DNA from 2 places in the Planococcus chinensis genome. Region 1 is predicted to be linked to the other one. Evidence: riboswitches for the same ligand, from Rfam matches in the RefSeq annotation. Region 1 holds a riboswitch; the other holds the start of a gene.
The links. Region 1 has a riboswitch for cyclic di-GMP ahead of ACFSDB_RS03535 (DUF5667 domain-containing protein). Riboswitches for the same ligand answer to the same signal wherever they lie in the genome.
Positions count from the first base shown of each region.

Region 2: linked by a shared signal. The riboswitch ahead of ACFSDB_RS01060 (glycoside hydrolase family protein) and the one ahead of ACFSDB_RS03535 (DUF5667 domain-containing protein) in region 1 are both predicted to bind cyclic di-GMP.

Region 1 is NZ_JBHUFW010000004.1:229,043-245,085, reverse strand. Features, by position in the region: gene ACFSDB_RS03585 (glucosamine inositolphosphorylceramide transferase family protein) at 1-410, opposite strand, end outside; gene ACFSDB_RS03580 (nucleotide sugar dehydrogenase) at 887-2,167, opposite strand; gene ACFSDB_RS03575 (NAD-dependent epimerase) at 2,167-3,177, opposite strand; gene ACFSDB_RS03570 (PGN_0703 family putative restriction endonuclease) at 3,436-4,263, opposite strand; gene ACFSDB_RS03565 (GNAT family N-acetyltransferase) at 4,323-5,318, opposite strand; gene ACFSDB_RS03560 (neutral zinc metallopeptidase) at 5,692-6,513, shown strand; gene ACFSDB_RS03555 (RidA family protein) at 6,661-7,110, opposite strand; gene ACFSDB_RS03550 (MBL fold metallo-hydrolase) at 7,188-7,934, opposite strand; gene ACFSDB_RS03545 (spore germination protein GerW family protein) at 8,195-8,758, shown strand; gene ACFSDB_RS03540 (GNAT family N-acetyltransferase) at 8,902-9,909, opposite strand; gene ACFSDB_RS03535 (DUF5667 domain-containing protein) at 10,271-11,545, opposite strand; cyclic di-GMP riboswitch class I at 11,626-11,709, opposite strand; gene ACFSDB_RS03530 (hypothetical protein) at 11,908-12,444, opposite strand; gene ACFSDB_RS03525 (hypothetical protein) at 12,517-12,813, opposite strand; gene ACFSDB_RS03520 (alanine/glycine:cation symporter family protein) at 13,075-14,493, opposite strand; gene ilvA (threonine ammonia-lyase IlvA) at 14,714-16,003, opposite strand.
Region 2 is NZ_JBHUFW010000002.1:227,137-243,179, forward strand. Features, by position in the region: gene ACFSDB_RS01055 (diguanylate cyclase) at 1-150, opposite strand, end outside; gene ACFSDB_RS01060 (glycoside hydrolase family protein) at 394-1,275, opposite strand; cyclic di-GMP riboswitch class I at 1,322-1,412, opposite strand; gene ACFSDB_RS01065 (ribose-phosphate diphosphokinase) at 1,690-2,640, shown strand; purine riboswitch at 3,138-3,239, shown strand; gene ACFSDB_RS01070 (nucleoside hydrolase) at 3,475-4,410, shown strand; gene ACFSDB_RS01075 (nucleoside permease) at 4,462-5,724, shown strand; gene ACFSDB_RS01080 (neutral zinc metallopeptidase) at 6,070-6,924, shown strand; gene ACFSDB_RS01085 (DUF4357 domain-containing protein) at 7,117-7,560, shown strand; gene ACFSDB_RS01090 (glutaredoxin family protein) at 7,799-8,035, shown strand; gene ACFSDB_RS01095 (metal-sensing transcriptional repressor) at 8,048-8,308, shown strand; gene ACFSDB_RS01100 (rhodanese-like domain-containing protein) at 8,338-8,637, shown strand; gene ACFSDB_RS01105 (rhodanese-like domain-containing protein) at 8,634-9,002, shown strand; gene ACFSDB_RS01110 (TetR/AcrR family transcriptional regulator) at 9,213-9,812, opposite strand; gene ACFSDB_RS01115 (SDR family NAD(P)-dependent oxidoreductase) at 9,984-10,754, shown strand; gene ACFSDB_RS01120 (TetR/AcrR family transcriptional regulator) at 10,815-11,399, opposite strand; gene ACFSDB_RS01125 (glucose 1-dehydrogenase) at 11,545-12,279, shown strand; gene ACFSDB_RS01130 (sensor histidine kinase) at 12,817-14,289, shown strand; gene ACFSDB_RS01135 (response regulator transcription factor) at 14,294-15,841, shown strand; gene ACFSDB_RS01140 (TRAP transporter substrate-binding protein) at 16,038-16,043, shown strand, end outside.

The sequences.
Region 1 (16,043 bases):
GCTAATTCTTTTTCTTTTGTCCATTGGCTAGGAAAAGATACGGCTTTATAACGGGCAATTGAACTATCTTGACCAGATTCCGGAATCATATACCAAGATTCTCCCTCCCTATAGATAAAAGGATAAGAGAGGTGGTAAGGCTCTTTCAGAATGATATGTATTTTTCCGGCTTTGTTGTCCCTTATTTTTCTATAACCGAGTACTCCTCTTCTCAATATTCTGTCGTAAGCTTCAAAAAAAACCAATAAACTTTCCCTTTCTTCAACTATAAAAGGATCAGCACACCAGTAACGCCAACTATTTTTAAGGACAATAAAAGGAGTTTCTTTATCAGTGAAGATATTTTCTTCATCTCTTTTTCTTCTATAAGCAATGCTCCATTCTTCATCCCTAAAGGTTTTCTTTAACATAGAAACACCTTCCTTTTACTCAAAATTTATAATTATAAATGTACGAAAAAGCTATATAACATACAGAAAGATTAATGAAGATAAACAAAATTTGGTTTGGAAGATCTTTTACCAAAAAGCAAGGATGAGTAAAGTAATTTTTTATCTTTAATTCTTTTCACAAAATAACCTCTTCTTTATAACTTGACCTCATCCTAATAGAAGCAAGTTAAAAGAAGGTTAAGTGAACTAAAAATTCAGTTATGAAGGAAGAGAAAAACGTCCTTCAATCAGCAATTTCCAACTCATTGAAAGACGTTTCTCTATTTTTATATCCCTTCGCAGAATGTTTGAAGAGAACAGCATTCACAATGTAGCCTCGTATTGTAATTGGAATCTGACCGTTTTTATTGCAATTGCTGCTTTACAGATATTTAAAAGCGATAAAAACTTACAAACAGTCAAGGTGAATTGCTTAAACACGAGCTTTCTACAAGTTAGAGTCTCCATAATTTCAACGCTTCCGGTTTTTCGCTCAGTGGCAATACACTTTTAACATCCACTACGATTCCACTTCCATCTTTCAGCAACGACTGCACGTTATCCCATCCTTTTTCAAGGTATTCCCGGTGAGGAACCGCTAAAACGACTGCATCAGCTTTCTCTAAGTCGTCCATTTCAATCAATGAGACGCCGTATTCCCGCAACCCGTCTTTAGCATTCGCTTCTGCATCTGTCACTTGAACTTCAACATCATATTCCTGCAATTCCCGAATGACATCTATCACTTTCGAATTGCGTAGATCTGGCACATTTTCTTTGAATGTAAGTCCCAGTACAGTGACTTTTGCACCCTGTACGCCAATGCCAGCTTTAATCATTTTTTTCACCAATGTTCTAGCAATGAACTTTCCTAAATCGTCATTGATTCGGCGTCCCGCTAAAATAACATCCGGCTGGTAGCCAACTGCTTGCGCTTTATGTGTGAGATAGTATGGATCAACTCCGATACAATGGCCTCCTACTAAACCTGGAGAAAAGTTAAGGAAATTCCATTTTGTTCCCGCTGCGGCAAGCACTTCAGTAGTATCAATATCCAACCGGTCAAAAATTAGCGCTAGCTCATTCATCAATGCAATATTGACATCACGCTGTGTATTTTCAATGACTTTCGCCGCTTCTGCTACTTTAATTGAACTCGCTTTGTAGACTCCAGCCTTTACAACACTGGCATAGGTAGCTGCTACAATTTCAAGAACTTCGGGGGTTTGGCCTGAGACTACTTTCGTAATTGTTGTAAAGGTACGTTTTTTGTCTCCAGGATTAATCCGCTCGGGTGAATAGCCTACGAAGAAATCGACACCGCATTTCATATCAGAGAACTTTTCAAGCACAGGTACACAGACTTCTTCAGTAGCTCCTGGATAAACAGTGGATTCAAATACGACAATTGTACCTTTTGCTAAGTTTTTTCCTACAGTTTCGGATGCTTTGATAAGAGGCGTCAAATCAGGCTGTTTATGCTCATTGATTGGTGTTGGTACAGCGACAATGACAAAATCAGCTTCCTTAAGTTTTGCCCCATCAGAAGTAAAGTCAATTGAAGCTTCTCTTAACTCTTCTCCCGTTACTTCATTTGTATAATCAGTTCCTTGTATTAATGTAGAAATCCGATTTTCGTTAATATCAAATCCAATGATTCTATGTTCTTTTCCAAATGCCACTGCCACCGGCAACCCGACATAGCCCAATCCCACAACTCCGATTTTTCTATCCATTATAATTTCACTCCATAGTAGTCAATATACCAGTCGACGAATTTCCCTACACCATCTTTAATATGGGTTTGTGGCTGGAAATCAATATCTCGATATAAATCCGCTACATCTGCATAAGTCGCAGGAACATCCCCTGCTTGAAGCGGCATGTAATTCTTTATTGCTTTCTTGCCTACTTTTTCTTCAATCGCTTCAATAAAGTCCATTAAATTAACAGGATTATTATTTCCGATGTTATAAATTTTATAAGGTGCATAACTTGTACCTGGATCAGGATTTTCGCCTGACCAGTCCGGATTAGGAAGTGCAGGTTTTTCGATCAATCGAGAAATTGATTCTACAATATCGTCTACAAAAGTGAAATCCCTCATCATTTCCCCATTATTGTAAACATTGATTGGTTTACCTTCGATGATATTTTTTGTGAACATAAACAATGCCATGTCTGGTCTGCCCCAAGGGCCATATACTGTGAAGAATCGTAACCCTATAGTAGGTATTTTGTAGAGACTGCTATATGTATGCGCCATCAGTTCATTCGCCTTTTTGGTCGCCGCATATAAGCTTAATGGATGATCTATGTTATCATGGACCGAAAACGGCAAGGAGGTGTTTGCTCCATATACAGAGCTAGAAGATGCATAGATAAGATGCTTAACTTCATTATGACGACAAGCTTCAAGAATATTTATAAACCCGACAATGTTCGAATCAATGTATGCTTTTGGGTTTTCTAGGCTGTATCTGACTCCGGCCTGTGCAGCTAAGTTTATAACTACATGCGGCTGGTTTTGTTCAAAAATCTCCGAAATTTTTTTGCTATCTTCTAAATCTGTTTTATAAAATATAAAATTCGAATTCCTTAATAAATCCAAACGGGATTCTTTTAAAGTTACTGAGTAGTAATCGTTAAGATTGTCAATTCCAATTATTGAATAGTTTAACTCCAATAATTTTTGCGTTAAAGCAAAACCGATGAACCCAGCTACACCAGTTATTAATATTCTCATGGGATAACCTCACTTTTTCTTAGAATATATTTTGTATAGAGATTAAAATACTCACATATAATGTCGTCAATTAAATATCTTCTGTTGATAACTTAAGCCTTCAAATGAGAGCGTAAATATTTTGTTTATCTAAATAAATAGGAATATAATAAAACGTTGACTTACCAAATGGAAGTATTCGAATCTCTTTTATTGGAAAAGTGCTGACCTTGCCGAAAGATCGATAAATTTCCAATAACAATTCCCTCTCACTCCGCATCAATCCTCTCCCTCCAGCGGAAGGTACTTTTCAGCGAAATCCGAGTACTGGTTCAGCAAGCGGCCAGAAGCATTCGAGTCCTGCAGCACTTCCATGACACCCGTGCACACGTCCTCCCATGTGAGAAGACGGATATTGGGTTGGTAACTCGGCTCGATCACATTAGCCAGGACGGCATCGTATTCCTTGCGGATCTTCCGGTTGCCTTCCGGATAAATGATGATTAATAAGTTCTCGCCTGTCTCATCGATGTAAGAGATGTTGCGCATCAATTGGTAGTCATCCATGAAACTTTCATAATCATCGAGACCTGGTTTAAGCTTTTCGGCTAATCCTTCCTGATAGTAGGAGTCATACTTTGACCGATAGTCGATGCCCGCCTTCTTTTTTCCAAAACCGTCTTCTGTATATTTGATTTCAAAGAAGAGTTTCTTCCCCGAAGCCAATTCGATGTAAAAGTCGAAATTTGTACCGTCCCCTCCGGCTACTTCCATTTCAAAACTGCATTCTTTTACATCTTCATCTTCCAACTGCAGAACTTCCAAAAGTGCTGAGAGCTGCTTTTCCTTCATGATTGGATAAAAAAAATTTAGGCAAACCGCTTGGGAAGAGGTTAAATGATGAAAGCCCCAGTGCCGGTTGATGCCTTTTTCCTCTATGTGATTCGCCAAATCAATTCGATACGGCTCCAACAGGTTCAAATTTTTATGGCTGACAGGCAGTATATGTTCATAATCATCGATGCCCCAATTGCCAGGTTCCTCAACCCCAAGCCGATTCACTTTGTAATCCGATAAATGTTTTTCCATATCCTTTTTAAACGCCAACCCAATTCCTCCCGCCAATATATGTTTCTTTTTTTCAGATCGTTAAATCGCGTTTCTTTTTAATGCTTTTCCGTCCCATTGAGTGACCCAGTCCCCTTTGCCCAGAACCCCGGCAGAAATACAACCCCATCCCCCGCACAAACCCTCCGGTAAACTTCCGGATTCCAAACCTTGCTCCCCACGCATTGCCGGAAGCTCGTGTTCAAGGCGAACTGCTTCTTGTACAGATACAGCCCCTCTTTCGGGTTCGCGCTGCCCAGATGGATCCGCTCGAAGCCGTGCGTTTTCCCCCACAGCGTCAGCCCGTATTGCATGACGTGCGCGGGCGACAGCGATTCGAATTCCGGGAGCGTCAAAGCCAGGTGGCAACAGATTTCGTTTTCGTCGATAAAGCTCAGGCTCATGCCGATCGTGATGCGCTTGTACGTCGCTTCCACCACAACGAGCTTGCCGCCGAGCGATTCCATGCATTTATTGAAATACGGTCCGTCGAGATCGTCCGGGCCGATGCTACTCGCGTGTTTCGACAAGGCAAGATAGAATCGCTTGAACTTCTCGAACTGCGCCGGTTCGGTGCTGACCGAATACTCGACGCCTGCGCACAGGCCATTCCGGATCATCGATTTGAACGGCTCCGAGAATTCCACATGCTCCGGGCTTTTGAACGAGGCGAGGTCCGTCGCAAAGCCTTCGCCTGCGTAATCGATATCGTAATAGCCGACAAAATCCAGCACATTGGACCGCACCGGGTGGAAGCGCACAAACTCGCAGATGATGTTGTTCTCTTCGCAATACGACTGGAACGCCCATTGGAACTCGTCCACGAGCTCCCATTTGTCCCCTTCGCTGCAGCCCGAGATGACCGGTCCGCCGTACATGAGCGGCGTGACCAGGTCGTAGTAGGTTTCGCCATCGACCTTCACCGCGATTTCCCGCTTCAGGAACGTATGCTTCACCGTCCCCTTGCTGTGCTGGAACTCGAACACTTCACATGCGCCGTCGCCGACCGTTTCATAGGAGCGGCCACCGGGCTGGTTAAAGAATAGATCCCTCATTGAAATCCCCTCTTTTCTTTTATGTACAGGAGCGGAAAGTATACGTATCCCATCTAATGCCTTCATCCTAATCCTGGCAGGTTAAAAGGAAGTTAAACTTGCTGAATAAAACCTCTTCCAAAACCTATTTAATCCAATAAATTCATTTGTTCCGGATATAAAGCTTTAAGCGGAGCCCACAATTGTCATTAGCCAAGCGAAAAAAGGAAGTAATCCGCAAATGGATTACTTCCTTTTTGTGCATTTTCAAATAAAAAAAGTCTATCCGATTATCAATTATGTGATAGAATAATAAAAGTTTAACAAAACATTCTGAAATTAAATCACCGCCCCGCCTCTGGATATTCCAATCGCAAACGAGGAGATGATCATCATGTTGAGAAAGACATCCCAGATCCTACTAGCCATGGTCGTCTTCCTGCTGATCCCTGAATGGAATACCCTTCAGCCCCCAACGCAAGCGGCAGAAAATCAGGAAACTGTCGTTCTCCAACCTGCCGCCTTGGCAGCGAAAGAAGCGGCTCCCGTCAGCCAAGCGTTCACCAAGGGCCTGCCGAAGGGTTACTCGATGCATGATTTTCTTGTTTACGTCCTGGCGGATGTCGAAGCTTTTTGGTCTCCGCTCATGGTGAAGGATGGCTACGCAAAACCGGACGCCGGGTATTCATTCCCGGCTGCTGGAAAGCCCGTTCTTACCGAATGCATTCTTGACACACCGGATGAGCCGGCGCTGGCCTTCTATTGCAGCACGGATGACCGGATTGTCATGACCCTGCAAATGGCCACGCAGCTAAAGGAAGGAACCTATAAAACCAATGCGGAGCCGCCAAGTAAATACAAGCCCGGCGATTTCTCCGTGGCGTTTGTCCTGGCACACGAATACGCCCATAATCTGCAGACCGAACGCGGCTGGCTGCCGGAAAACGGCGACGAAGCGCCGAAAGCGACTTCCCGGAGCCTTGAGCTGAACGCCGATTGCATGACGGGCGTATGGGTCCATTCGGTAAACGCGCGCCGCCTTCTGGACGCTACAGATATCCAGGAAGTGAAGCGGACACTGGCGGATATCGGCCAAGACCCGTCGGTGACAGATCCGACGCACGGGACGCCGAAAGAGCGTACAAAGGCTTTCCTGCTTGGCTATGACTCCGGAAAGGCTGCGAGCTGCGAACCGTATTTGACCACGCGTTATTAAACGGATTATCAAAAGCAAAATCTAAAATTTGCAGCACGCAATCTGCAATCCCTATGCCAATAAAATCTGCATAGCTGTCATATAAACAAAACAGCCGCTCCCAGAAATGTAGATTCCCGGGAGCGGCTTTCTTTCGCCAATTTATATCTATTCTCCGCTTTCCATAACGACACCAGCAACCAATTGAATCTCGACCGGTGCACCGCCTGGCAACGACGCCACGCCCACAGCTGTCCGTGGTCCGATTCCCGCATCGCCCAATTGTTCGTATAAGTATTCGGAAGCAAAATCGGCGAGCGCAGAATGTGCTTCAAATGTGTCGTCTGCGTTCAGATACACGGTGAGCGAAACGATTTGTTCAAACCGCTCCCCTTCCGCAAGCAAATTCCGCGCTGCAGCGAGCGCATTGGCAGCCGCTTGCCTGACTGCCGCTTTATACGCCTCAACGGGCTGGTCGGTGCCGACTTTCCCCTTTTGGATCAGAACGCCCTTATCTCTGGGCGTCATCCCGGCGGTATAGATCAGGTTGTTAAACCGGGTGGCCGGAACATACTTCCCCTGGGGAATCGGGTGGTTGGTTTCTTCTATCTTGTCCATTTCGATACAGCTCCTCTACATTAATGCCCTATTCTGGTGCAACCACTGCCGTTTGGTAATCCCTTAAAAAATGGAAGCTATTTTAATTCCTTTTCAACAAACTCAATATTCCCTTCATGCCGCGCTATCAAATGTTCCGGAATCGGCTGTCCCCGGTAAAGCGCATCCTTCCTGCCAGCCAGCAACCCTTGAAGATATTCCAAATCCTCCTCAATTCGCCGGAGAATCTCCGCCTGCGAATCAACAATCGCACGGCCATGCCCCGGAACCAGCGTATGGATGCCATGTTCGATGATCTTCTCTTTTATCTTCTCCAAACTCTCTATGTATTTTACGCAGGAATAAAAGACGAACGGGAATTCCAGATCCGATAACACGTCGCCTGCTACCACCAGCTTGCGCTCCAGGAAAAACGTCGCCATCATGTCATCCGTGTGGCCCGGTATTGGCAAGAAAAGGAGCGTATCATCCGAAAATGATTGGGTCGTCTCCTCCATGATTTCCTGATCAATCCTCAGCTCCCCGAGCGCTTTGTCCCGTGCGACATACCACTGCAGATCAAATGCCCGCACCTTCGCCATCGGATCATGCCGTTCCTTGATCTTTTGATGGCCAATTGTATGCCCATACGAAAACTCCGAGAACCCGGCAATGTGATCCCAGTCCGCGTGGGTGTAAATCACATTCAACGGCTTGTCCGGAAGCGCCGCTTTGATTTGCGCCAATTCATGCGGATAGAAGGTCGGATCAAACAGAAAGCACGCCTCCTCCCCTTCGATCAGCGTCGCGTTCGTCTGCCATAAACAGCTCTGAAAAATTTTCATGCAAATCCCCTCTCAATTGCAAGTATCGTATTCCATCCCCTAGATGCACTGTCTTCAATTTGTTTATGCAATTCCATTTCATCCAGTATGCGCCTGAAGAAGAAAACCGGCAATCCCAGAAATAAAATAAAGGGATACCTCCGGAGAGGGCGAATCTATACACTATCAGTTTCACGGGGGATGCAACTGCCGCCGCTTCGGACACAGAAAACTACCGGTACTTTGCCATGGGTGCACTCTATTTGAAAGGAATGAAGAACATGGATGAAAAAGTGTTTACACCATTCAAATCGTCTCCGCTTCTTCCGATTTTCGAAAAGTTTTCAAAAGTACGCGACGTTTCACTCGTCTACGGCGACCCGATCGAGATGCAAGGCCGGACCATCATCCCGGTAGCCAAGGTCAAATACAGCGTCGGTGCAGGGGCCGGCTTCGGCTTTGAGCGGGAAGGCGATGAAGGGTCACCCGGCTCAGAGGAACTGGAAGGCGGCCAAGGCGAGGGAGCTGGCGGTGCGTTCCAGATCAAGCCCGTCGGCATCTTTGATGTGACTTCCGACAAAGCCGTCTACCGGCCGATCGTCCCGATTGAACTCATCCTCTTGTTGCCGCTCATGACAGTCGGACTCGCCTTTATGATGACATCCAACCAGGACAAGCCCGGCCGCATGGAACACATGAAAAAAGGCCAAATGCGCATGGGCGGCCGTTGCAAAACCAAAGGGCAAGGGATGAAGATGAAAGGCCAAGGCATGGGCATGAAAGGCCAAGGCACGGGCATGAAAGGCCAAGGCATGCACATGGAAGGCATGGGACACAGCGATTAAGCGAAGTTAGCCGATTAAGAAAATGGCAAAGCCGTCTGGAATGCTTCATTCCAGACGGCTTTTATCGGTCCACAAGCTGCTTAGATTCTTTTAAATCCTTTCAGCAAGAGAGACACCCATGTCATACAAAGAATTTCCCTCTGCTACACTGTGTGCGAATTCTCTTCAATTTCCGCCCGGTACGCCGGGAAAAATGCTTGATCTCCCCGCTTCCCTGTCGCTTCACATAACGCCCCATACACATCCGCGTTCCAGATTTTCTTGCCGACAAAAAATTCACCTTCCGCTTGTCTGCCGAACTTCTTCTTGAACAAATACAATGTATCATCCGGCAGGTTGGTCCGTCCGCCTCCATGATGGACCAATTCAAAACCGTTCGCTTTCCCCCACACAGCCAAGCCATATTGCAGGATCAACGCAGGAAATAAATGATGGAATTCTTTCAACGTTCCCGTCAGATGGGCATGAAGAATCTTGCCGCTGGTGAAATTCAAACTCATGCCAATCACTTGTCCTTCGTACCATACTTCCACCAGGACAAGGTTCTCTTTGAACAGCTCCAAGCACTTGGAAAAATACGCATCGTCGAAATAGTAGTATCGGCTTGCTTCATTGCGCTGCATCGTGGAATAGTAAAGGGTCTTGAACAGCGCCAGGCTCTCAGGTTTTTCGATAATCCGGTATTCCATACCGGCCTTCAGCGCATGCCGGATATCTCGTCTGCACGAGCTGGAGTATTCCTGCTGGATCGGATCTTCATGGGCTGCCAAATTCGTTATGATCGTATGCCGGTAAAAAGTCACCTCATAGCAAGCCGTAAAATCCTGCGCATTTTCAACGAGCGGATGAAAACGGACAAATTCGCTGACCACTTTGTTCTCCTTGCAATACGACTGAAAGGCCTGCTCGAACTCTGCCACCAACTCACTCTTGCGCCCTGCTTCCACATAGAGAATCAAAGGTCCGCCGTATCCATAAGGTGTCACAAGGTCGTAAAAGGGGCCGCCCTGCAGCGGATATGGAATTTCCCGTTTGATGAACAGATGCCTAATCCGTCCAGCATGGTGTGAAAAATCGAAAACCACCGTTTCCCCGCCTTCCATCGCTTCATACAATTTCCCGTAGTTCTCTTCGAAATATAAATCCTTCATATGGCCCCGTCTCCTCTGAAAAGTGACTTGATACACACCGATTTCTTCTGCCGCCTTTCTTGATTCTTCCAATCTGCGACCGTACCACAAGCTTCTCTTGTCCTATTTAATTTTCTGAGCCGAAATAAATAGGAAAACTTTCCCTTTAATTTTCAATCTATAGAAACAAGGTTAAAATGAAGTTAATTTTTTCTCTACCTGAAATAAATAAAGTGGGCACCAACAGGAGACCCTAACTTTATGCCGGTAACTTTTTGAACATTGGATTACATGCGCCAACAAAGAAAAAGCCCTCTAACCGGTTTCCCGGTCAAGGGCTGCATGTTCTACCAACTGGATCTGTCGTCTTACAAACCCTCAATCAATCCTTAGGACTTTTCCCTTTGTCCTGAGCATCTTGTTTCTCGGGTTTATCTGCTTTTGGCTCTGCTTTCTTTTCAGGCTGAGCTGCTTTCGGTTCTGCTTGCTTCACCGGCGGAGCGGCCTTTGGTTCTGCTTTCTTCACCGGCGGAGCGGCTTTCGGTTCCGCTTTCTTCACTGGTGCTGCCACTTTCGGTTCCGCTTTTTTCACCGGAGGAGCCGCTTTAGGCTCTGCCTTCTTCACTGGTGCAGCTGCTTTTGGCTCTGCCTTTTTCACTGGTGCAGCCGCTTTTGGTTCTGCTTTCTTCACTGGCGGAGTTGCTTTCCGCTCTGCCTGTTTCGTTGTCTCATTTTTTACAATGGGTTGTGCTGGTTTTTCAGCGGACACATTTTTCTTTGTAGCTGCGCCCATTACCGAGAAGCTTTCGCCTTCTTCTGTTTCTACTACCTCCGGCTCGGCCGGATCTGCAGCTTCTTCCTCAGGGCCTTCTGTGATGACATCTCCTGTTTCTGTTTCAGTTTCAGTTGTTTCTTCCTCTGTCACTTCTTCTTCCTCTGGAGCTTCTTCTCCGACAGATTCTTCAAGCTTCGCCAATTTCTTATCGATTTTACGTTCCAAGCGTTCCTGGGCCTTCACCACATTTTTCGCCAGTGCTTCTTTGGCCTTCGGATTCTCTACTTTCTCCAGTGCAGCTTGCAATGCTAGAAGGTTGGAACTGAATTTTGCTTCCAATGCCGCACGGTCTTCGTCGACCGGTGCCTCCTCGGATTCCTCAGCAGCTTCGCCTTCTTCTGCCTCCGGATCTGCCGGCTCATCACCAGCCTCATCTTCTGCACTTTCTTCATCAGCAGCTATTTCTTCCGGTGCTGCCTCTTCATACGCCTTTAACGCTTCCTCTTGCTGGGCAATCGCCCGTTCCAGCGTTTCAACCGCGAGCTCCACTTCGCCTTGGGCAAACAAAGCCTCGGCTTCTTGAATCCGCTCTTCCACGAATGAAGCAAAGAGTTCAGCTTCCTTCACATCATCGAACGTCAACGCAAGCTGCACATTCTCTTGCAGCTTTTTAATGAAATAGAACCAGTCCCCCGGCAATTGGGCAGGTTCGTCCGTTTCAACTTCTTCAGGCGTTTCAACCCCTTCAGTCTCTACTGCTTCCTGCTCTTCTGCCTCGTGCCCGTCTGCGAAAACGAGGGTCGAGCCCAAACCGAACGCAGTTGCCGTCGACACCAACCCCACTGCGAAATATCGCTGCATCTTCTTTTTACCCTTAACCAAAAATAAAACCTCCCAAATCAAATTTGTATTTGAATCAGAAGAATTTAGAAATCAACCGGGAAAGTTTTCATTCACCATTCTTCAGCAGCCCAGCCGCCGTGGCACAAGGCTTTAGGCCTGAGACTTTGCGTCACTTTCTTTCGAAAGCTTTGCCTTTATTGAAATGAAGAATGGCGTTTACGTTGCCCTTGCTTTCGGCATGTAGAAAAACCTTTCTTTCACTAATTCCATTTTACTCCGAGCAGAAGAAAGTAGAATAGGTTTTAAGACATTTTTTATTTCCTTTTATTTCATTTTATGTTTTTGGGGAATTGTTTGCGTGCCAGGCACGCAAACAATTCCCCATGATAGAAGCAGCTCGCCTATAGTTTAAGATTCCCAACGTCAGAAAGGGCGCCTTCGAGCCGCAGGAATTCTTTAACCGCCCGCATATAGGAATCCGTCGCGCTCGGATGTTCATATTCACCAATCAATCCGGATTCGAATAAACTAGTTTTAAGCTGCATCAGTTTTTCTTCATCATCTTTAGAAAGGGGTTGATCCGTATACTGCAGCTTTTCAATGATCGGCAAATAGTTCCGTTCAAGGATGAGATGTGCGCCCCAAAGATACTTAAAGTCGGTTTCCTCAATCGAAACGTCCATCTCGGGATGCGACATATCAGAAGCGGCTGCGAAGGCATCTGATAGCGCCTCCAGTTTAAGCCTAATATATGTAGGGTCAGCTGAAATCTGCGCCGGACTCACCCCCATCATAAAACCGGCATTACGGGTAGTTTGTTCAAGGTTAGAAGCCAATTTTCCTTCATATATATTCTCTGCCTTCTGCCACTTATAGAGAAACCACCCGCTAGCCATTAATGAAATGACTAAAAACCAGATTAACAGTTTATTCTTCATCTACTCTCACCTCTTTTATTCCATATTATAGCAAATAATAAAGAGCGCCCCAACGGACGCTCTTCACTCCACTTATTTCACCAGCTCCGCAACTACTCCTTCACTTCCATCTTCTTTAACCTCTTTCGAAAAACTCATCGCTTGGTAACGCTTTTGCAGTTCTTCGTCCGGCTCCTCGAAGATGATCGCTAAAGGGCGTAATGCGATGTGTTGATCGATTTCAGCAAGTTCATTCAGTATTCCAGACTCATTGGTTTCGAAGTACTCCTTCACTGCTCTTAACTCCTCAGCACTAACTAAATCTTCAATCGCTTGCGTATTTAAATCCATCCTATCCCTCTTTCCACAATAAATTGTCTGCATAGCCATGATGCATCCTCTTCTTTTCTTATTCCCTAACCCACTGGAAACATGCTCATAAAATGCCTTTTAAATCGAGCCTTAAACGGGCAGAGACACTGCCATGTTTACTCCCTTCCATCAGCAGCTCTATCCTGCGAAGAAAACCGATCCCCTCCTCGCTCTCATCCGAAAACGATGAATCTCTTAAGTCCCTGACACAAAACAAGCCTTGAACTCTCCTACTCGAGTGTTCAAGGCTTTCATACTTTTTATTCAGCTGGGATCGTGTTAGTACTCGTAACCCTCTCTCGCTGCTTTTCTTGCTTTTTTCCTTCTCTTCTCTTTCTGGTCTTTCTTGTAATACTCTTCCGATGTGAAAAACTCGGTCGTCAGTGCTTTCACTTTCCCGCTTAGCAGCAGGATGGCGATGACGTTCGGAATGAGGATGGCCGCGAGCATGATATCGAGGAAGCCCCAAATCACTTCTGCTGCACCGACCGCGCCGAAAATGACGGCCAGGATATAAACCACCTGCATGCCGTAGGAAGCTTTCGTACCGAACAGGAACTCCGCCTGCTTCGCGCCGTAGAACACAACGACCAGGATCGTTGAAAGGACAAAGAATATCAAGGCGATAGTGACAAGAATCGCGCCAAATTCACCGAAATACGATTCAAATGCCAAGCTCGTCAATGCAGATGAATTGTCCATGGCCCCTTCGCCCGTCCAGACACCGGATGACAACACCACAAATGCCGTTGCGGTACAGACGATCAGCGTATCGACGACCACGCCAATGACGGCCCAGAACCCTTGTCTTACAGGATGGTCGGTCATGGCAGCTGCGTGCGCAATCGGCGCTGTGCCAAGCCCTGCCTCATTCGAATAAAGGCCGCGGGCAAAGCCCCAACGGATGACTTCGACAATCGCTGCACCGGCAAACCCGCCCATGACAGGTGCCGGAGAAAAGGCGTTGCTGAAAATCAGCTTAAAGAATTCCGGCACTGCGCTGACGTTCATCACGAGAATCACAACTGCACCGCCGACATAGAACAACGCCATAAACGGAACAAATATCTCCGTCACTTTCCCAATCCGCTGAATGCCGCCGAAGACGACGACCGATATCAGTACGGCAGTTGCAATGCCCGTCCATAGGGCAGGAATCGCGAATGTCGTTTCCACCGTACGGGCAATCGAATTCCCCTGCACCATGATGCTCGGGATCAATTCGATCATCAAGGCGAAGGAAAACCAGACGCCAAGCCACTTCATGTTCAAGCCTTTCGTCATGTAATACATCGGCCCGCCGACAAACTCCCCGTTGGCATTTTTCTCGCGGTACTCGACCGCAAGTACGCTTTCAGCGAATTTGAGCGCCATGCCGATTAGCGCAATGACCCACATCCAGAAAACCGCGCCCGGCCCCCCGAACATGATCGCAGCCGGCACCCCGACAATATTCGCTGCGCCGATCGTGGAAGAAAGCGCGGACGTCAGCGCCTGAAACGGCGTGACCGTCCCTTCGCCTTTCGGTTTCTTGAACACACTGCCAAACGTCTGTCCGACGATATAGCCAAAATAACGGAATTGAAAAAATCCAAGTTTAAATGTCATGTAGAGACCTGATAACAGCAACATCGTGATGAGAGGGATGCCCCATAACCACGCTGAAAAATCAGCGACTCCCTGTAAAAAACGATCCAATTTCTTTCCCCCTATAATATTTCAGTATATGAAATGTTTCCCTTGGGAAAGATGTTTTAAACTTGAATCGGGAAATTCATTAATAAAATATGAATCAAGGGCAAGAGAGCATTGGAACAGAATATAAAGAAAGGCATTTCCTAAACCCCTGAAAGGAGCCGGAAATGCCTTTTGTTCAAATCATATGCTATATCACTATCACTTGAAGATTACTTAATCATCAAATCAGCAAGTTGAATAACGTCGGGTCATTATTGATTTCCTTATACGGAAATCCGTTTTCATTCATCCGTTTTAAAAGGGGCGCATAGTCTTCCCGGCACTTCAGTTCAATCCCCACGATAACGGGGCCTGCTTCGCGGTTGGTCCGTTTGGTGTATTCAAAATGCGTAATGTCGTCCTGCTCCCCCAACACCTGGTCCATAAATTTGCGCAACGCACCCGCACGCTGGGGAAAGGTGACGATGAAGTAATGCTTCAGCCCTTCGTAAATCAGCGATTTTTCTTTGATTTCCTGCATCCGCTCGATGTCATTGTTGCCGCCGCTAATGACACAGACCACGTTTTTCCCTTTGATTTCTTCCTGATAGAAATCCAGCGCGGCCACCGACAACGCCCCCGCCGGTTCCGCGACAATCGCATTTTCGTTATACAACTGCAGAATGGTCGTGCAGACTTTCCCTTCCGGCACAAGAGCGATATCATCCAACACGCCGCTGCAGATCGCCACCGGCAATTCACCGACCTGCTTGACCGCTGCGCCGTCGACAAAAGTATCAATCGAATCAAGCCGGGTCACTTTGCCATGGTCCAGCGACGCCTTCATACTGGCAGCTCCCGCCGGCTCGACGCCGATCAGTCTCGTAGATGGGCTGATTCCTTTTAAATACGTTCCGATGCCTGACGCCAATCCGCCACCCCCGATGGCACAAAACACATAATCCGCAGGCTCCTGCATGTCGTTCAGGATCTCCACGGCCACGGTGCCTTGGCCGGCAACAACCAGTTTATTGTCAAACGGATGGACAAACACCTTTTCTTCGGCTGTGCAGTATTCCATAGCCGCTGTATAGGAATCATCGAACGTGTCACCTGTGAGGACCACCGATACATATTCGCCGCCAAAGCGCTTTACTTGGGAAACTTTTTGGCTAGGAGTGGTCAACGGCATGAAAATCTTCCCTTCGATTCCCAGCGCAAAGCAGGAATACGCAACACCTTGGGCATGGTTGCCGGCGCTGGCGCAAACGATTCCTTTCTTTCGTTCCTCGAGCGTCAGGCTGCGGATGAAGTTATAAGCCCCACGCAGTTTAAACGAGCGCACCACTTGCAAATCTTCCCGTTTCAAATAGACGTTGCAGCCGTATCTGGCAGAAAGAAGGTCGTTCCGCTGCAGCGGCGTTTTAATGACGACATCTTTCAGCGCCTGATTTGCCACCATAATTTCTTCTACAGATACTTTCGACAACGTTGCGTTTCTTTCCAATTCTTCGATGTTGCTTCTAGCCATAGATGTCACCTTCTTAATTTAGTATTTCCTTACTCTAACA
Region 2 (16,043 bases), on a different contig from region 1:
CTCCATGAGCCCGATGGTGCCCGCCGTGCCTTTCATCGTATGTAAAAACCGGTAGACTTCCCGTTCCTGGACGTGTTGTTGGGCATGCCATTTGGAAAAGTCCTGTTTCATTCTATTGGCAAGCAATGCTTTGTAATTGACTGGGGACATCTGGGTTCACCTTCTTTTGAAAAAATTTCTGGATGGTTGTTATTATACTATATCGCTTTCGAGGATGCCTTGTCTGACAGCCATAATATGTAAAGTTATGTATAAATAGATAGTCTTTTATTGCAATTATTCTGGATGAGTTGCGGCGAAACGGCTTCGGTCTCTAGCGGCGGCAGCTTTGGAAAAGGGGGATTCACAGGTTCCAATAAAAAAAGACACGCTGATATCAGCGTGTCTTGGATATTAAGGCTGCAGCGTCATCCAGCTGCCGACATGGTGAATGGCATTCCCTTTGTAAGCAGGGTTCCCTGCGTAATGGGCAGCGACTGCCGCAAGTTCCTGTTCCATGAAGGCTTCGCCTTCTTCGGCAAAAGTGATGATGCTGCCTTCATCGGTCACATCGGTTTCGACGCCGACGATGATGCTTTTGCCCAGGCGCTGGGCCATGGCCATTTCGTTTTTGACGATGTCAATGATCATCGGCGCTGAATCACGGTAAGCCATGATGCCGACACCCGCCGTATTGGCGATGACCCACTCTGCGAGCAGGCCCGTGCCGTATGTGTTTTTGTAAGGGATCTCATCAAACCAGAATGGCATGTCGGCTTCCAGCGGAAGGCCGATTTTTGCTGTGCTTGTATGGGCTCGTTTAAGAAGCGCTTGGAACGATTTGACGGTTGCTGCCTGGTTGGTATTCCAGCCGCTGTACAAATAAGGCTCAACGTCCAGATGGACACCTGCGAACCGGGTGTTTTCCGCGGCCTGCGCCTGATAATCGGCTACCCAGGACAGGAAACGGTCCTGATTGATGTAGCCTTTTGGCGCTACCCATGAAGGGGCTCCGTCGAGTGCATAGATGTCGATGCCCCTCGCTTTCGCTTTCTCGATGAAACTGCCATAGGCCGCTTTTGGAATGTCTCCGTCGATTTGGACGTAGACTTTGTTCAGTCCTTTGCTTTCCAGGAAAGCCAATGTGCCTGCTTCGTCATTCACGAACAGCCAAGGATTCCAAAGCCAAGTCGCACGGACGGGTTGGGGCGCTTCGTTTGCTTGCACATGTCCCGGGCTGGCCAAAGCCATCAAAGAAAATAATGCCATGACAATCACCACCGCTTTTTTTAGCATTTTCTATTTTCCTCCATTCTGTCAGCCGAGGCCCACAGAATGGATGCCTGGCAACCTGACGACCGTGCACTGGGAAACAGTGTGTAGGCTCATGGCTTTGCGTCCTTACCTTTCGGATAAGTTTGCCTTTTTCAGATGATTTTCCTTATTGTACCGCCTTTGGACGACTTTAGTCCAATTACTATGGAACTATTAATTTGACGAGTGTTGGAACCGTTTTTGTGATTACAGGGGATATTCAGCAGGCTCTAGGCACGGAAGGGAAGATGGGCCTCTTAGGAGTTGGCTAAAGCGCTGCCAAAAAGGTATCATGAAAGCAACTGCGGGAGGCCGCAGGCAAGATTGCTTTGCTTCATCGGAGCGAATCGGCTATCCGGTTTTACAAAATAGAACTTTGCGGAAGGGGACCTGAAATTGCCATACCAATTAAGAAAAAACTTTAAGCTGTTCTCTTTGAATTCAAATCCCGAACTGACCAAGGAAATCGCGGAGCTGCTCGGCTGCGAACTGGGCAAAAGCTCCATCACCCGCTTCAGCGACGGGGAAGTCCAGATCAACCTGGAAGAAAGTGTGCGCGGGGCGGAAGTCTTCCTGGTCCAGTCGACAAGCCAGCCGGGAAATGAGCACGTCATGGAACTCTTGATCATGATCGATGCGCTGAAGCGGGCATCCGCGGAAACCATCAATGTGGTCATCCCGTATTACGGCTATGCGCGCCAGGACCGGAAAGCGAGTTCGCGCGAACCGATCACGGCGAAGCTCGTGGCGAACATGCTGGAAACCGCAGGGGCAACCCGCATCATCACGATGGATCTCCACGCGCCGCAGATCCAGGGCTTTTTCGATATGCCGGTGGACCAGCTCTTGGGCGAAACGGTCATAGCGGCGCATTTCCTGGAAAAGGGATTGGAAGATGCGATTGTCGTTGCGCCGGATAACGGGGGACTTGGGAGAGCGCGCAAGCTCGCAAGCGACTTGGACGTGCCGATCGGCTTTATCGACAAGCGCCGGATGAACCCGGGCGAGCCTGAGACGGTGAACATCGTCGGGGACATCCAAGGCAAGAACGTCATCATCATCGTGGACATCATCGATACGGCAACGACCATCTCCTTGGCGGCCAATGTCCTCGTCGAAAGGGGCGCAAAAGCCGTCTATGCCTGCTGTACGCACGGCGTGTTGTCCGGCGGGGCGATCCAGCGGATCCAAGAGTCGGCTGTCACGGAAGTGGTGGTCACCAACACCGTCCGCATCGCTCCGGAGAAGCGCATCCCGAAACTGACAATCCTGTCGGTCGCGCCGCTGCTGGCGGAAGCAATCGAGCATGTGCATAATGAGAAACCGGTCACGCCGCTGTTCGAGTGATTCCGAGGGATTGCTTGGTTCTTCCGCAAACGAATAAAAAATGCTTCGGAAAAGAGGCAGGCACGGGAAATGGGCTCACGCGGTTGTGGGCTCATTTTTCTTTGGCGTTTTGGGGAGTGCCTGAACTAGCCATGCTCCTCTGCTTTTACGGCTCGAAGCTTGGAGGACGGAACAGGAAACCGCCTCTGCCCGAAATACCGAAGGACAATCTTCAATGGGCCGCAAAAATTTCCGGATCATTGCATTGCCGCACCTGAAGAATCATTGATATCCAGTTTTAAGGCGTATAAAAGCAGCGGGGAAATGGCCGGGCTTTGCCAGCTGGCAATGAATGAAAAAGAAGAGATTTTTAATATATCCGTATATTTTAAAAAATAAGCGATTTTTAAATAAAAAATCTATGAAAACGCTTTAAAAAAACGAATGATAGTTATGAAAAAACTTTTAATGTTCGTGTTTAGGTTGACCTCTATAAAGATCCTTGCTATCATTAAACCGAATTTAAAATCGAATAATGTCGTATAAGATTGGGGATATGGCCCGATAGTTTCTACCAAGCCGCCGTAAAGGGTTTGACTACGAGGTAAGTGATAAATGGAGAGTGCGTTTGGTGCTTTCTTTTATTTATACGTGCTCTAGTCAATGCTCCGGTAGCCTCCGGAGCATTTTTTTATTTTAAAATGCTTTTATTTTTGTGAAAGTCGGTATGGCAGGGAACTTTTGATAACGAGAGGTTTGTGGCCGCATAGGGCATTATTCGAGGGGCTTAACAAGAAAAAGGTTGAGTGATGCAGGAACAATTTAAAATCATTCACCAAGAAGGGAACGGAAAAAATGAAAGAAAAAATTTACTTTAATCATGACGGCGGCGTGGATGACCTGGTTTCGCTGTTTTTATTGCTGAAAATGGACACAGTGGAGCTCACGGGCGTTTCCGTCATTCCGGCAGACTGTTATTTGGAACCGGCTATGTTTGCGAGCCGGAAAATTATTGACCGCTTTGGAACCGGCGGCCTGGACGTGGCTGAGTCAAATTCACGCCCTAAAAATCCTTTTCCGAAAGATTGGCGCATGCATGCGTTTTATGTCGATGCCTTGCCGATTTTAAACGAATCTGGAACAGTTAATGCGCCGGTGGCTGAACAGCCGGCACATCTCCATTTGGCTGAGACGGTTTTGGCAACGGAAGAAAAAACGACGTTATTGTTTACGGGGCCGCTTACGGATCTTGCGCGCGCATTGGACGCAGCGCCTGAAATCGAAGAGAAAATCGAACGGCTGGTCTGGATGGGGGGCACCTTCCGTGAAGCCGGAAATGTCCATGAACCTGAACATGACGGGACCGCGGAATGGAATGTGTTCTGGGATCCTGAGGCCGCTGCCCGTGTATGGGACAGCAACATTAAAATCGATCTGGTGGCGCTTGAAAGCACCAACCAAGTGCCGCTGACGTTGGACGTACGGGAACGCTGGGCGAAGGACCGCAAGTACATGGGCGTTGATTTTCTTGGGCAGTGCTATGCAATGGTGCCGCCGCTTGTCCACTTTTCAACGAACTCGACTTACTATTTATGGGATGTGCTGACCACCGCATTCGTCGGGAATCCAGATCTGGTAAAAGTACAGACCATAAACAGCATCGTTCACACAGACGGCCCGAGCCAAGGCCGTACAGTTGAAACCGCGGAAGGGCGGCCTGTGAATGTCGTTTATGACGTGAACCGCGACGCGTTCTTTGACTATATGACGGAACTGGCCAAAAAGGCTTAACGACTCGAAAAGTGCCTCGTGAACACGACTTAATATGAAAGAGGAAAAGAAATGACTATTAAATCTCGGCTCAAAATTATGATTTTTCTCCAGTTTTTCATCTGGGGAAGTTGGCTCGTGACCCTTGGCTCGTATATGATCAATACCTTAGATTTTTCCGGTGCCCAAGTTGGCGCGATTTATGGCGCATCTGGACTAGCATCTCTTATCATGCCAAGTCTGGTCGGGATTATCGCTGACCGGTGGGTCAAAGCGAACCGGTTGTATGGCATCTTCCACTTTATCGGTGCGATTTTCTTGCTTGGAGCCGCACAAGTTTCGGACCCGACCGTTATGTTTTGGGTCATGTTTTTTAACGCGGTATTTTTCGTGCCGACGATTTCATTATCTTATACCATTTCCTATATTGGGCTGGAAAAAGCAGGGCTTAATACGACAAAGGAATTTCCGGGCGTTCGTGTATATGGCACCGTCAGTTTCATTTTTGCCATGTGGCTCATCAGTTTGGGTGGCTTCGAGTTAAGCAATCTGCAGTTGTACATTGCCGCGGGGGCTGCCGTTTTACTGGCACTCTTTTCACTGGTTCTGCCTGATTGCCCGACATCAAATGATACCAATGACAAGTCATGGACAAGCCGGTTGGGGCTCGATGCATTTGTCCTGTTCAAACAAAAGAGAATGGCTGTCTTTTTCTTGTTTGCCATGCTGATCGGAGCTGCACTGCAGATCAATTTGGCTTTCGCTAACCCGTTTCTTCATGATTTTGCGCTGAATCCTGCTTATGAAGAAAGCCTGACGGTTAAATATCCATCGATTCTATTATCGATCGGACAGTTTGCAGAAGTCATATTCATTCTTGCCATCCCATTTTTCTTGCGTAAATTCGGGATCAAAACGGTCATGCTTTTGAGTATGGCGGCTTGGACATTGCGCTTTGTTCTATTAGGTTTTGGAGATCCGACTGGATTGGGGTTCATCTTATTGCTCCTATCGATGATCGTGTACGGTGTAGCGTTTGACTTCTTTAATATTTCCGGCTCGATGTTTGTCGATAAAGAAGTGGATCGCCGAATTCGCGGTAGTGCCCAGGGCTTGTTCATGACCATGGTGAACGGACTCGGAGCTTATTTGGGGGCTGTGATCAGCGGTCAAGTGGTGGATTATTTAACGGTGGACGGCATAAAAGACTGGCAGAGCATCTGGCTGGTTTTTGCGGCCTATACCCTCATTCTTGGAATCCTGTTTGCGGTAAGTTTTAAATCCAGAAAAAGCCCGGATACAGTGGAGCAGGCAAATACTGTACACTCTGTCTGATTTAGAGTGAAGGCATAGGCTATAACAAAAGCAGCGATTTCTCCGCAAAAAGAGAAATCGCTGCTTTTTTGACTTTCAATGGCCGGAATCGTCAGCCAGGAGAGGATAAATGGATTTCTCCAGCTGGCGAATTGGGTTAGTATTGTAAACAAGATAAATTTAACAGAATAATCAGATAAATATGGTATACTGGAAAGAAAATGGGTGCTGTTACATAGAAGCGTTTTCTCAGGCAAATAAGAAGCGGTATTGCGACTTTATTCAAATGCAGGCTACACACATTGGAGGTGGAAACTGAACGGGGAACAGGGCAAGGCCAATCCCAGGAAAGGAGAAGTTACCGTAATGAAATGGCCAGCAAACATCCTGTTGGCCGCGGTGCTGGTTTTAGTGCTGGGCGCATGCGGGCCGGAACAGGAAGCATCCACTGATGGAGATGCCGAAGAAGGAGCGGTTGAGGAAAGCACGGAATTGGAATTGGTCGAGCTGCCGAAGGCGCCTGCAGCTGGAGCCGGTGAAACCTTGGGCTACGGGTTTACGGCAGAGGAAAGCAGCGGGGCGATGACCAGTTTTTTGGAGCTCGCGATCAACGACGTCCACAGCATGTGGGCGGAGATGATGGTGCAGGGAGGCTACAGCATGCCGGTCGTCGACTATATCCTGACGTATGAAGGGGAAACGGAAGCGACGGGCTGCACCGCTTCCGGGGAGACGGGTCCCGGCGATGCCTTCTATTGCGCGGAGGAAGACCTGATCGTGTTTGTGAACGAGTTGGCGATGGAGATTTGGAGAAGCGCAGCGGAAGCGGACGGAGGTCCAGAAGCCGGCGCTAAAGCCGGGGATTTTGCGGTAGCGGCTGCGATGGCCCACCTCTATGCGCATTCACTCCAAGGCGAATGGGGCTGGCTGCCCGCCGAGGCGGAACAGGAAAGCCCCGTGCCTGCTAAAGAGATGGAACTGAACGCGGAATGCCTGACCGGAGTCTGGGCGCAGTCGGCGTACGGCAGTGACATGCTGGATACCGGTGCTGTGGAGCGGACGATGGAGACCTTGGCCGGCGCCGGCCAATTTGACGGAGCCGAAAACGAGGGGGAAGCAGCGCCGTCCGAGCGCGCAGCTGCGTTCATGGCCGGGTTCGACAGCGGCATGGTGAGCAGCTGTGATCCGTATCTGGAGGGCGAAGGTGCAACACAGAAATGAAGGAAGCCAACGCGCAAAAGAAACGAGCCTGCAGCGATGCAAGCTCGTTTTTCGTTGGCTTTTATTTCAACCTTTGCACTTTTCCGGTCACAAGCCTATCAATTATAAAAGGCGTCCCCTTTTCCGCCGTTTTTCCCTATCTATAAGATGACCGGTCAACACATCCGGATCACTCGGAAGGAAGGTGAAGAGATGGAAAAGGACTATTTTATCAAGAAGGTTCTGCATGAACGATACGGGGAGCTGTATCAGTTTTTAGAGGTGGACAAGAACACAGGAGAGGAGAAAAGCGTCAATCCGTTCAAAGCGGGATTGCTGAGGGGGGTATATCCGGAAGAAGGCCCTCCGCAGCTTTTCGTGAAATCAAAGCGCGGGGCGGATGCAAGAGGCTTTCACCGCGGGCAAGGGTTCGTGGTGCAGAAAGGCTCGAAATTCGCCGCGTCAGTGTCGGCGAAATGCCCGAAGAAGTATATCCGCCGCCGGGAAGAGCTGATGCTCGCCAAGCTGCTCGTGCCCTTGCATACCCAGCTGCTGGTGATGGAGGACATCGAGTTCGACAGCCCGATGGCCGCGCTGGGTGCAGCGATCGGCGGATGGGCACGGGCGGAGCACGGCTGGAAAGAGCAGGAGAGGTGAAGCACCGGGAGATTGGCGTGTTCCATGGGCAATGAAAATATCGCTTGCAGGCTGCATGTCCCCGGAGTTTCCGGTTACGGGCAGCCTATTTTTATGGATGCCGGCCGGTGTTTCTTGAAATCCGGATCCTTCGAAAATTATTTTTTATTCACGCAAGCACTTCGCTTGATATCTATATACCCCCTATGGTATATTTTATTTACCCACGGGGGCATATAAATTAGAGGAGGAAGCGAATATGTCAAACCAAGTTACAGTTTATACGACGAACACTTGCCCGTATTGCACAATGATGAAAAACTTCCTGGACCAGAACAATGTCGCGTACACGGAAGTGAATGTGCAGCGTGACCCGGTAGCGGCCAACCGCCTCGTGCAGGCGACCGGCCAGATGGGCGTGCCGCAGACGAACATCAACGGCCAATGGGTGCTCGGGTTCGACCCGAACCGTGCCGCTGACCTACTGAAAAACTAAGGGGTGAGGGGCATGCGGTATTCAAAATCGGTGAAGCATCGGATCGCCCGCGTGGATGGCCAGCTGGCCGGTGTTGTCCGCATGCTCGAAGGCGGCCGCGGCTGCGAGGACGTTGTCGCACAGCTCAGCGCCGTCACCCACGCGCTTGACCGCGCACTAGGTGTCATCGTCAGCGAGAACCTGGAGCGCTGCCTGCAGGAAAGCGGCGCGCCGGAAGACGAGATCGAGATCAAGGTCAAAAAAATGATCGAACTTTTGATGAAAACGGAATAAACACAAACCATTTAGGAGGAATTATCATTATGAAATCTATTACAACTCAGGAATTGCAATCATTATTGGAACAAGGCAAAGAAGTGAACATCATCGACGTGCGCGAAACGGCGGAAGTGGCAAGCGGGAAAATCCCGGGCGCTGTCAACATCCCGTTAGGCTTGGTCGAATTCAAAATGAACGAATTGGACAAATCGAAAGAATACTACATCAACTGCCGTTCCGGCGGACGCAGCAGCTCCGCGTGCCAGTTCCTGGACAACCAAGGCTTCAACGTGACCAATGTCGAAGGCGGCATGATGGCATGGGAAGGCGACGTCGAAGGATGAAAAAGCCATTATTCCTGGTGCTGGCAATCATCGGCGTCTTGCTGCTGTCGGCGTGCGGACAGGGTGCCGGCTACGAAACGATCGGGATTGATGAAGTGGCTGCCAAGCAGGAAGCGGGCTATACCGTGCTTGATGTCCGCGAACCTTATGAATTCGAGCAGGGGCATATCCCGGGAGCGGAAAACAAACCGCTTACCGCACTCCAAAGCGGGGATTTTGAAGGCCTGCAGGAAGATGCGAAATACGTCGTGATCTGCCAGTCGGGCAACCGTTCGAAACAGGCGAGCGACATCCTGCTTGAGGAGGGCTATGAATTCGTCAACGTCGACCAGGGCATGGGCTCTTGGGAAGGCGCCGTGGAGTGACGGGCATTTGAGATGGAGTAAAGGGCATCTTTTATTGTGCGGAAAAGTGAATCTCTTTCCTATTGGAAGTTGTGGATAAGAGTAAAGAAGAGTGTGTTGACTTACCCACCTGTGGATAAGTGTTGTAAGGGAGAGTTATCCCCGATTCCAGGCTTTTTCATCCACATATGCACGAACCCGCCGGCAAACCGGCGGGTTTTTCATGTCCATTCACAATTTGCGCTTTTTCACTTTGAACACCGCTGTTGAGACGAGCATCAGTTCGACTACCTGCTTGGCCATATGGAGGGGCGGCTGCGGAAAGTCCTCTTCAATCCAGCGGATGATGAGGCCGGCGATGCCATGGGCTCTGTAGACATAAAGCCATTTCGGCTCAAGTGCACTTTCAGCCGGCAAGGCGTAGTCGTACTCCGTGATGAACAGTTCCTCAATGGCGCTCGCCATCCGGTGACGGAAATCAGCCTGGACGTGTGGGCTGAGCAGTATTTTGTAGAGCCGGGCCTGCTGGATGAAATAGGTGAACAACGAGATGTCTTCTGCTTTCATGTTGTGCAGATCAACAACGGTGTCCACCCGGTAAGGGTGCCTGATCTGGCGGATCATCTCTTCAAGAGTATCAGCGATGACTTCCTCCAGCAGCGCTTCTTTTGTCTTGAAATGTGCATAGAACGTCCCCCGGTTGTAATTGGCCGCTCCGACAATTTCGGAGACGGTGATATGCGGGAAGCTTTTCTGTTCGAGCAGCTCAAGAAATGCTTCTTTCAATGCGGCTTTCGAACGTTCAACGCGTTTATCGGGATAGGTTGCCATGGACATTCACCTCTCTTTCCAGTATCGGCAATGCAGGGCCGTTCTGCAACTTTTCCTGAACAGATCCACCCTTTTTGTCTAGTACTGAACAAAAGATGCAGGTGTGCGGATTGTTCTGAATTCGGCCGCGGCGTATCCTGAAGAGGAAGAACAAACAAGGAGGAATAGAACATGACATTTCCAATATTGGAGGACAAAGTGGCTATCGTGACAGGTGCCGCAATGGGCATGGGTGAAGCAACAGCGAAGCTGTTTGCTGAAGCGAAAGCGAAAGTGGTGATTGCCGATTTCAATGAAGAAAAAGGGCAAGCAGTCACGGACGAAATCAACCAAAGCGGCGGCACGGCGGCATTCGTCAAAGTCGACATTTCGAAATCCGAAGACGTTCAACAAATGGTGAAGTTTGCGGTCGATACATTCGGGAAACTGGACGTGGCGGTCAATAACGCAGCGCTAACACCGGACGACAAACCGGCGGCGGAATTCGATGAAGCTTATTGGGACCGTTTGATATCGGTCGATTTGACCGGAACTGCGCTGTGTCTGAAATATGAATTGCAGCAGATGCAGAAGCAAGGCAACGGCGGCTCGATCATCAACATTTCCTCGGTCAGCGGATTCCGTCCGCAGCCGAACAACATCGCATACGTAGCGGCGAAGCACGGCGTCGTCGGCATGACGAAAGTGGCAGCGATGGAAAACGGTCCGCTGAATATCCGGGTGAATTCCGTGGCGCCGGGCGCGATCGATACGCCGATGTTGCGCGGCGCGTTGGAGCAGTTCGGCCTCGATGCCGAAGAATATGCACCGCAACTGAGCCTGCTGAACCGTTTCGGCCAGCCGCGCGAAATCGCACAGGCGACACTTTGGCTCGCATCGGATGCGTCTTCGTACGTCACCGGCACCACAATCCATGCGGATGCTGGTTATACTTCACGTTAATTGAAAATGAATAGCCGCCAATCATGAGATTGGCGGTTTTTTTATGGGGTCATTTCCAACTCATTCTTCTATGACAACTGCGCCGCCGTACATCCGGCCATGCAGTTCGGCCAGCTTTTCCGCCATGGCGCGGGGCGATTCGCGGAAATCCTCCTTGACCCAGTGGATGAAAAAGCCGAGGCTGCCGTAGACCATGAAGTAATTGAGCGCGGGGATCTCGATGGTGCTCGATTCTTCGAGACGCAATTCGTTCGCGGAGATCTCGACCAGGCTTTCGCAGAACTGGTTTTGCGAGCCCAGCAGTACTTCGCCGCGGATGATGAGTGCGGAGAGGAACTGGTTCCGGTAAAGGAATTCGAAGATCGGCAAGTGGCGCTCGACGTCGGTGGAAGCGAAGCGCTCGCGGTTTTCGAAGCTCTTGCGGAAATCAGCCTGCAGTTCCTGCAGGTAATCGGCAACGATGGCGGAAAGCAGCGCATTCAAGTCGGTGAAATGCGAATAGAACGTCACGCGGTTGCACTCGGCACGCTGGGTGACTTGGGTGACCGACAGCTCGTGCAGCGCTTTTTCCTGCAGCAGTGCGAGCAATGCTTCCTTCAGTTTTTTCTGGGTGCGCAGAATACGCCGGTCTTCGCTCATTGTCATGTGGGAGCCTCCTGGATTTCCGAAAAAGAACGGATCTATGAACTTATTATGACATCCATTCGAACGAGTAGACAAGTTCATCATTTATCTGTAAATTTACAGGTGTAGTTTATTTTAATTTGGAAATCCTGAGGAGGAATTTTACATGGCACGTTTGAAAGGGAAAACCGCCATCATCACCGGCGCAGCACAAGGCATGGGCGCCGCGCATGCGAAAAAGTTCATTGAAGAAGGCGCAAACGTCGTTCTGACCGATTTGAATGAAGAAAAAGGAGAGGCATTGGCAGCGGATCTCGGCGCAAACGCCCGGTTCATCAAGCACAACGTCACGAGCGCGGCCGGCTGGGAAGCAGTCGTGGCCGAGGCCGAAGCGGCATTCGGGCCCGTCGATGTGCTCGTCAACAACGCCGGCATCACAATGGCCAAATCGATTCTGTCGATGACAGAAGAGGAGTACCGCCGCATCGTCGACATCAACCAGGTGTCGGTGTTCCTGGGCATGAAAGCGGTCATCCCGTCAATGCAGAAAGCGGGCGGCGGCTCGATCGTCAACATCTCGTCGATGAACGGGCTCGTGGCCGGCGCAATCGGCTACACCGACACGAAATTCGCCGTGCGCGGCATGACGAAAGCTGCGGCGATCGAATGCGCGAACTACGGCATCCGCGTCAATTCCGTGCACCCGGGCGTCATCGCGACGCCGATGGTCGTGCAGGAAGACACGAAAGCAGCCGTCGAGGAATTCTCGAAGCACATCCCGCTGAAGCGCGTCGCCCAGTCGGAGGAAGTATCGAACATGGTGCTGTTCCTAGCATCGGACGAGGCGAGCTACTCGACCGGCTCGGAGTTTGTGGTGGATGGCGGAATGACAGCGCAGTAAAATTTTGGACACTTAAAAATTAATTCATTTGATATAGCTATGAAAAAAATATCTTCAGACAAAACCCACCGTATACCGGCGGGTTTTTTTACGATTTCTTATAAATATAAAATTAAGTTTTAATTTAAGCTCTGATTTTTTAAAAAATGCATGAACTATTTTCAGCAAATTAAGCTAAACTACTTAGCTTTTCTAAAACAAGACATACTTGGAGTTATATTCTGATTTTTTAAATAATTATAGATTTACTCCACTTATGTAAGGGATAATTAGACATGGAATCTAAAAGGACAAAAGTAGATTACATTATATTGTTAGGAAAATTATCCTCTTCCATTTATGTAATGGCATGAAGAACAGTCCTATTAAATCTCTGCACTTTTCCTAGCCATTTAAGGCGAAGTTACCAACATGGAATAGACAAAATCTATTCATCTTTTTTGCTATTTATCAATTTTAATAACAATAGCATCGCTACATCGTAAAGAAGTTTCTAACACCGTAAAAGTGACATGACTGGAAAGAAGGGATTGTAATATGGGAAAAAACAAGTCAATTAAATTTAGGCTATTACTGATTTTAGTCATTCTGTCTTCCGTATTCTTGGCTGGGAATTGGGTATCTAATAATGCAAACAATGACATTAGACATGAATACAATCTTTATTTAGATAAAAACACCAAATTAAGTACACTTCCTGTACTAATTAATGAACTGGCGACTAACTTTGATATTTTAACAAGAAACAGAGGAAAAGAAACAATTGCGCAGATTCGTTTGTTAAACGGAGAAGTTTCTTCTATTTTGGATTCGATTGAGCCGACAATAAAAAACGATAGGGAAAGTCTAATGTACTTTAGAGCTTTATCCAATATGCACACATATCAGCAAGAAAAGGTGAAAAACATAATATTGGTTCAGCAATACGACAGTGAAAGCTACAAAGACGTGGTGTATATCAAGAGCTTATACAACTATATGAATAGCTCTTCACAGTCTTTAATGATGTCATATCAGCAATTCAGCAGCAAAAATTATGCACAAGCCATGGAGGAAATCAGGAAAGAAGAAGTAAGCATCAATTCCATGCTCGTTCTTTTCGGTTTCTTTAGCATGATCTTTGCATTCATGATTTCGAAGGATATTTTCAAGACGTTGAAGGAGTTGTCTACAAATGCAAAGCTATTGGCTAACGGAGAATGGCATATGCCTGATATTCCGCAAATCTATTATAAAGAACTGGATCATGTAGCAAACGCCTTTAACAAAATGAAAGAGGATATCAATATTTACATTACGGAAGTGAATAAAAAAGCTGAAGTTGAACTTCAACTTCAAAAGCAGAGCTTGTTGACCATTGAGAAGGAGAAACTATTAAAGGAATCGCAATTGCTGAATCTGCAAATGCAGATGAATCCGCATTTTTTGTTTAATACGTTGAACATGGTGGGGAGAACTGCCATGTTGGAGGATAATCAGTCCACTATCAAATTAATAGAATCGATTTCTGTCATGTTGCGCTTCAATTTGGAGAACGAAGGGAAGATGGTTCCGCTAGAAGATGAATTGAACGCTTTGCAGGCTTATATTTTCATACAAGGTATGCGTTTTCAAGAAAGGATTACGATCTGTTTGAACAATGAAATGGATATGGAACCATTTCTGATTCCTCCTTTAAGTCTTCAGCCGATTGTAGAAAACTGTCTGATACATGGCCTCTACGATATTAAATCAGGGGGAGAAGTGAATATCAGAATAAGTGGGAAAGAAGATGCCGCTGAAATTACCATTCGAGACAACGGGAAAGGGATAGATAAAGAGAGATTGAACTGGATATTGAACTCTGAGGAAGAGGAACAGTTGCCAAAGGAGAAGAAAAAAAGCATCGGCCTAGCCAATGTGAAAAAAAGATTGGAGCTTACTTTTAATCAGGAAGACCTTATGCAGATCAAGAGTACGTTAAACGAAGGAACAACCGTACAAATCAAATTACCAAGGAAAGTGAGATGATCCCATGCTGCAACTGATGATCGCAGAAGATGAAGTCATTGAAAGAAAGTCCATCAATTTTATTTTAAAGAAGTATTTTAGTGAGAAAATAGATATCGTCGGCGAAGCATCAAACGGAGCCGAAGCTGTGGAGAAAGCTCTGGAAATACGGCCAGATATTATACTAATGGATATCAACATGCCGGAGATGGACGGTCTGACGGCCTCGGCGGAAGTGAAAAAAGAGTTTCCGGAATGCGAAATTATTATTTTAACGGCATATGGCCAATTTGATTATGCAAAGAAATCGATTGAGATTGGCATTACTGATTATTTGGTCAAACCATATTCCAATGAGGATTTCTGCAAGTCATTGGAAAGAATCATTCTTAAAGTGAACCAAAAGAAAAATGAAAGCAGCCATGTAAACTCATTGAAAAAGCGGACAGAGCGAATGTCTCTATTTATCGAAAGAGAAATGATTATGGAAATGGTGCACTCAAGAGAGATTTCGATGGACAAAGTGCTGCAGCTTAAAGAGTTTTTGGAAATTCAGGATGAAAAATTCAAATGCTTAATTTACCGGTCAACGTTGGAAGGGAAATTCAGCGACTCCGTTTTATCAAAAGTCATAACAAATTATAAAGAAATAACTCCCCACATCATCTGCTTTTCATTTTTCAGTGAATTCGTCCTTTTTTTATTTTCCAATGACATAGAACAAAGAACGACAAGCCCGGTTTTTAAAGAACTTCATAACAGAGTGCAAGAAGACCTGAAACAAGTGGATTCTTTGCCGACCTTACTGGGAGAAAGTGCAGTCTATCAGGATTTAGGAAACATCAATGATTCTTACAAAGAGGCAAAAAAACAATTTCATCGCAATCTATCCCTGTTAAGCCAAGAACTGAATATTAAAAGGCCAAATTTGTATAAGCAAGAGAATGTGCTTTGCGAAAAAATAATGAACACAGAGATCAATGAATCTATGTCGCTTTTAAAAGAGATACTCCTGGAGATTAAAAGCAAAGGAGAACTCAGACAAGTCAAAAGCTATGCGCAGCAACTATGTATATTAATCGAAAGGCGGGTTATCCAGTTTTACGAGGGGAACTTCAAGTTAAAAAATGTTGAAAATGTTCTGGAAGAAATTGAGCAGATTGAAGGAATCAAAGAGCTGGAGTTTTATTTGGAAGAAATTGTGATGGATATTATTATTTATATTGAAGGGCAACGTCAAGACCAGCCCAATCGCATGACGGAGAAAGTTAAGCAGTATTTAAAAGAGAACTATAAGAACTATGATATTTCTCTTAATCAGATGGCTGACCATATGGGAGTTAGTTCGTTTTATCTCAGCCGTTCATTTAAAAAACAAGAAGGCATGTCGTTCAAGGAATTCCTTACAAAAACAAGAATGGGAGAAGCTATCCGCCATATGGAAGAGGGCAAGAAAACCATTCAGGATATCGCGCTGGAAGCAGGCTTTACAGACCCGAACTATTTTAGCAAAGCTTTTAGAAAATACACAGGGCTCTCCCCCAGAGAATATATGCAAAACCTTAAAAAATAAAACTAGGACAAAAAATTGCAGGTATGGCAACTTATCACCATAGTTATCAGAATATTCTGGTGATATCCTTTAGACAGAAACTAAAAGGGGGAGAGGCAATGCAAAACAGGTATGTAAGCGTTAACATTCCCGGAAGACAATGGATTAGAGAAAAAATATTTAGCATGTACAAATCCATGGAAGGGGAGATGCAGGGATGAGT